2 regions of the Lysinibacillus sp. FSL K6-0075 genome follow, and region 2 is predicted to be linked to the other one. Evidence: predicted binding sites of a transcription regulator. Region 2 holds the regulator's gene; the other holds the start of a gene.

What was found. The regulator LexA, encoded in region 2, represses DNA repair genes until DNA is damaged. The targets are predictions, from matches to a motif close to CGAACATATGTTCG.
Region 1: the regulator LexA is predicted to act here: its motif matches at 1,764-1,777, upstream of uvrB (excinuclease ABC subunit UvrB).

Annotation. Positions count from the first base shown of each region.
Region 1 is NZ_CP151947.1:729,413-732,629, reverse strand. It holds gene uvrB (excinuclease ABC subunit UvrB) at 1-1,690, opposite strand, end outside; gene MHB65_RS03350 (IDEAL domain-containing protein) at 2,298-2,546, opposite strand; gene MHB65_RS03345 (competence protein ComK) at 2,774-3,217, shown strand, end outside.
Region 2 is NZ_CP151947.1:1,309,292-1,312,508, reverse strand. It holds gene def (peptide deformylase) at 1-289, shown strand, start outside; gene MHB65_RS06130 (recombinase family protein) at 320-985, opposite strand; gene MHB65_RS06125 (LysM peptidoglycan-binding domain-containing protein) at 982-1,296, opposite strand; gene lexA (transcriptional repressor LexA) at 1,463-2,080, shown strand; gene MHB65_RS06115 (gamma-glutamyl-gamma-aminobutyrate hydrolase family protein) at 2,188-2,910, opposite strand; gene MHB65_RS06110 (prepilin peptidase) at 2,944-3,217, opposite strand, start outside.

The DNA.
Region 1 (3,217 bases), 580 kb from region 2:
CAATCGCCTTTTTCATCGAGTCTGTTACATGATCTGCATACATAATGACATGACCATTCGCATTACGAGCAGCACGACCAATCGTTTGAATCAATGAACGCTCTGAACGTAAAAACCCTTCTTTATCAGCATCTAAAATTGCAACAAGGGACACCTCAGGAATATCAAGACCTTCACGCAATAGATTAATACCAATTAGTACGTCATACGTTCCTTTTCGTAGTTCACGGATAATCTCTATACGTTCTAGTGTCTTAATTTCTGAATGTAAGTATTCGACTTTTAAGCCCATTTCCTTCAAGTATGCCGATAAATCCTCAGACATTTTCTTCGTTAACGTTGTCACTAAAACCCGTTCATTTTGTGCAATTCGATCTTGAATTTCATCGATCAAATTATCGATTTGCCCTTCAATAGGTCGCACCTCAATTAACGGATCCAATAATCCAGTAGGTCGAATAATTTGCTCAACCATTTCGGGTGTGTGCTCCAGCTCATACGGACCTGGTGTGGCTGATACATAAATGGCTTGATGCACTCTTTTTTCGTATTCTTCAAAACGTAGTGGACGGTTATCAAGTGCTGATGGCAAACGGAAACCATGTTCTACGAGTACACCTTTACGTGCTTGGTCACCATTGTACATGCCACGAACCTGAGGAAGTGTGACGTGACTTTCATCGACTACAAGCAAAAAGTCATCTGGGAAATAATCTAGCAATGTATAGGGAGTGGCACCTGCTCCACGCAATGTTAAATGACGTGAATAGTTTTCAATCCCTGAGCAAAAGCCCATTTCACGCATCATTTCTAAATCATAACGTGTACGTTGTTCTAAACGCTGAGCCTCTAGTAATTTATCTTCTGATCGTAATAATGCAAGTCGTTCCTCTAATTCTTTTTCAATGTTTTCAATTGCTTTACGCATTTTTTCTTCTCGTGTAACGAAGTGGGATGCTGGGAAAATAGCAACATGCTCTCGATCCGATAAAATTTCTCCCGTAAGTGCATCTACCTCACGAATGCGATCAATTTCATCACCGAAAAATTCCACGCGAATACAATGCTCATCACGAGAGGCTGGGAAGATTTCCACTACATCTCCACGTACCCGAAATGTTCCGCGTGTAAAACTAATATCATTTCGCTCATACTGAACGTCTACAAGCTTACGCAGTAGCTGATTACGTTCTATTTCCATACCTGTGCGAATGGAAACAACCATTTCTCGATATTCTTCAGGAGAACCTAAACCATAAATGCAGGACACAGATGCAATAATAATGACATCCTCACGCTCAAACAGTGCAGAAGTAGCAGAGTGACGCAGCTTATCAATTTCATCGTTAATGCTAGAATCTTTTTCTATATAGGTATCTGTCTGCGGTACATAAGCTTCTGGTTGGTAGTAATCATAGTAGCTGACAAAGTATTCAACAGCGTTATTTGGGAAGAACTCTTTAAATTCACTATATAACTGGCCAGCTAATGTTTTATTGTGTGCCATGATTAGTGTTGGTTTTTTAACCTGCTGGATGACATTAGAAATGGTAAACGTTTTACCTGTTCCCGTAGCACCAAGTAATGTTTGATGACGTTTGCCTGCATTCACACCCTCCACTAATTCCGCAATGGCCTGTGGCTGATCCCCATTAGGCTGATATGGCGCTTGTAAATCAAATGTTTGCACTCATGTCCCCGTCCTTTCCTTCCAATTTGTACATATATTTTAGCATAGCAATATTAAAATTTCGAACATTTAACGAACGAATGTTTGTAAAAATTTTTTTCATCTCTAAAATTCTTAATAAATAACGATACGGCCAATTTAACTTGTCACTCTTATAATAGCCGTTTTATCAGGTTTTCAAGCTTCATGAGGTTCCTTATTTAGGAGTGACGGTTATTGCTTTTGGAGCGGCTTTCACTCTTTTAGGAGCGGAGTCCTGTGCTTTTGGAGCGGTTATCGTGCGGTTACGAGCGGGGGGCGTCACTTTTAGAGCGGTTATCTCACCTTTATGAGCGGGTTCCCATGCCTTTGGAGCGACTCTCTCTCTTTTTGGAGCGGATTCCATCATTTTCGGAGCAACTCTTCCACTTTTAGGAGCGAGGCCCATGCCTTTGGAGCGGCTCTCTCTCTTTTTGGAGCGGAGTCCTTCACTTTCGGAGCGACTCTCACTCTTTTATGAGCAGAGTCTCAAACTGTTCGAATGAAAACAAACACTCTTCACATCCCCCGCAACTATTTTCAAAGTCAAAAAAATCCCGCTCTCCAATAGATGTGGAGAGCGGGTTCGTCAATATGATTCATCTTCTGTTTGCTGTAAGGAAATTAGTTCGGATGCGTATTGATAAAATGCGTTTTCATCTTTTTCATCGAGTGCTCTATCTATCAGAACCATGAGCTGCTCTTGCCGATGCATACGCTGGATACGATTTAAAAATAAATCTAAATAAATCTCGTTTAATAATTTCTCTGCCTCATCAACTTTTTTCGACTGACCAACGGCTTTTAGAAAATCTGTATACGAATAATATTTATCCAACGATCTCACCTCGATCCTTTTCTAAATTATATGAAAATTGAAATTAAAAAGCAATGCTTACGAATCGAAAATATCTTGGATTAGCTCTAAATCACGAGACATTTGGAGCAAATTCTCTAAGCATTTCGTGCTTTTCTGAATGATTTTCAACTTTTTCATCTAATTTATGAAAGTCATTTTCTGTTCTACACTACCGTTAATACTAGAAAAAAGGAGGCACTCCCTATATGACAACTAATTTTGTAAACGGCTACTTAATTTCATTCAACACTTATTTACTGCAGCCCATTCAGCATGACTCCAAAGTATTCACGCATGTGATTGATAAGCATAATGAGCTGATTGTTACGCGCAAACCGATGCATGTCCTTCGAAAATCCTGTATCTCTTTAGGCTCCACCTATGAAGCCGCAAAACAATCGGCTAAGCGTTTCTTCGGCAATCAACACAAGTTACCAGTCGTCGTGGCCTTTGATTACGGTTATCCCTGTATTTTTTTACCAACTTATTCACCAAGCTCCATTCACAATATATGGATTGGGCTTCATGCAATTATCAATATTACACCTAGTGAAATGGGGTGTACTGTAACGTTAAAAAATAATAAACAAATTGAACTACCTATTCGATATGCATCCATTAGTAAACAATTTCTTAACGCATCTATGCTG
Region 2 (3,217 bases):
AATAATGAGTCATTCCCTTAATATGATTTATCTACCGGAGGGAGAAGGCTGTCTATCTGTAAATCGACCTGTCCCTGGTTTTGTACCGAGATATGAGAGAATTAAAGTCAAAGCTTACGACATCGATGGACATGAAATCATTGTACAGTTACAGGGCTATGGGGCCATCGTTGTACAGCATGAAATCGATCATTTAAATGGCATCATGTTTTATGATCGAATAAATAAAGAGCACCCTTTCCAACTGCCTAATCATGTTATCATCGAAAGCTTTTCTTCGCTTCAGTAGTTTTTTACAGAAAAAAAATTAGCAGGAATATTATTTTCCTGCTAATCTTTCTTGGTGCTCTTGGAAACGACGATGTACAGTCGCCTTACTTACCTCAAATCCTAACCCTCTAAGCGTTATAGAAATTTCTTCAAAGGTAAATCCACGTTTGCGGAGCTTCACAATTTCCTCTACAGGTAGATCTTTTCGCTCCTGCCCCTGCGGATTACCTCGGTTCGATAAATTATTTTCTGGACGATAGCCGTTTTCTACAGCACGTCGCATACCTCGTCGAATTTTAGCATTATGGATTCTACGCTGATACTCCTCTACAATCGCTAAAATTTCAAGCAGCATCGTATCCATTTCATTTAATTGAACTGGGCCTGCATCACGCATCGAAAAAACGTCAGTTGCTGACTTTTGTAATAAATGTAATACAGCCATCCTTGCATTGCCTCGTCCTAAACGAGTTTCATCTTGGACAAAAAGAGCATTAATGTTCTTATCTTTTATAAAATCAAGCATTTCTAGTAAGCCTTCACGTTCTACATCATAGCCACTATGTTGATCTTTAAACACGCCCTTCACCGCATAGCCTTGCTCTTTAGCATAGCGCAGCAACTCTTCCTGCTGGCGCTCTAATGAGGAGCTTTGTGTTTCTTTTTCAGTACTTACGCGACAATAGACAACAGCCGATAGTTGATTATTTATCATTGTTCATTTCTCGCAATTTCGATAGTATTGATGGGACTGGCTTGATCACTCACTACAGGAATAACTAGAGATTTTCCCGCTACAATTTTAATATCTGCTAGTTCATTTTCCGTTTTTACAAGCTTTATCCAATCATCAGTACTCATTTTACCACGATATTGCTCAGCTAACGACCACAAGCTATCTCCATGTTCAATTTGAATTTCTGCGTAACTAACTTTTCCTGGATCAGTAATGTAAAGGTATGCTGCAAATAGTAAACAAGCTCCTATTAAAATTGAGATATGTGTGTTTTTCTTCAACCATGTCATAATCATTACCCCTTTTTAAGAATGTTTGTTCGGAATGTATGTTCCCATAATAAAGCGAACAAACGTTTTTGTCAAACACTTTTCGAACCTATGTTTGCATACATGTTCGCATTCTGTTATACTATCAAATAAGTAGAATGATATTAGAAAAAAGAGGTGAGCACGCATGAAAAAAGTTTCGAAAAGACAAGAGGACATTTTAGCTTTCATTAAGGAAGAGGTACGAGCTAAAGGATATCCACCATCAGTACGTGAAATTGGTGAAGCAGTTGGACTTGCTTCCAGTTCAACTGTTCATGGACATTTAGCTCGATTAGAACAAAAAGGCTTTATTCGTCGAGATCCAACAAAGCCACGCGCAATTGAAATTTTAGAGCCTGAAGAATCCATTCAAAAGCAACAGGTGATCCATGTCCCACTTGTCGGGAAGGTTACAGCTGGTTCTCCAATTACAGCAATTGAAAATATTGAAGAATACTTCCCATTACCCGATACGTATGGCACAAGTGAAGATCAATTGTTCATGCTAGAAATCATGGGGGAATCAATGATTGAAGCTGGGATTTTAGATGGAGATTTAGTCATTGTCAAACAAAAGGCAACAGCTAATAATGGGGATATTGTTGTAGCTATGACAGCTGAGGATGAAGCAACTGTAAAACGTTTCTTTAAAGAGAAAAACCATTTCCGTTTACAACCTGAAAATTCTTCTATGGAACCTATTATTGTCGATCAAGTTTCGATTTTAGGACAAGTTGTAGGTCTTTACAGACGTGTACATTAACGATTAAAGCAGGTTTTGAGGATTATGTTCCTTCTAAGAGCATGTATCCTCTTTTTTACGCAAAAAAAGAATCCATATACGATTGGATTCTTTGTATAATGCCCCTTCTAAGCTTCCTTCTTAAATTTTAAGCTCGCTTCAATAAAGGCTGAAAATAGCTTTTGAGCACTCTCATCTCCTGCTATGGCTAGTTCCTCAGGATGCCACTGAACAGCCAAGCAAAATGGCATCTCCTCATGAACTACCGCTTCGATAATACCGTCGCTGGATTTTGCTGCTACTTTTAATTTTTCTGCTAACACATTCACCGCTTGATGATGAAATGAATTCACTGCAATCTTCTCTTGTTCAACGATAGTCGCTAATAGATTGTCAGCAATAACCTGTACAGAATGAGTAGCTACAGCTCGACCTGATTGCTGCGTATGTTGGAGTAACTTGTTACTAAAATGGTCACTATCAATGTCCTGATATAAAGTACCACCTAATGCAACATTTAATATTTGAATCCCTCGACAAATACCGAAAATAGGCATTTTCCGTTGGAATGCAGCTTCAATTAAGGCTAATTCAACCGTATCTCGCGCTGGATGAATTTTTCCAAGCTTTAATGAAGGCTCGGCCCCGAACAGAAATGGATGCACATCATGGCCGCCCGATAACATTAAACCATCTGTCATGGCTAAAATCTGTGCTGCCTCTTCTTCTACTCCAATCGGAATAATCAGTGGAATTCCACCTGCTTCAATAATGCTTTTGCTGTAAGCAGCATTTAATCGAGAGGATAAATCATCCTCCACAAAGGCTGTAATACCAATAATCGGTTTCACTTGCTTCCCTCCACATTCTTGAAGATTAAACAATTACCAAAAGCCTAAATACCAATTGATTAATAGATCGCCATAGAAATAAACAATGACTGCGGCCAGTGCAATAGAAGGCCCAAACGGAATGGGTGTTTTTCTCCCCTGTTTGTTCTTCGATAACACAGTAAATCCGACAATCATACCAATAACAGCAGCTAAAAACAGCGTTAACAGTGTATCAATTGTACCCAGAACGAGACCAATTAAAAAGAATAATTTAATATCGCCTCCACCCATGCCACCGTTCGATAGCACAGCAATTATATATAAT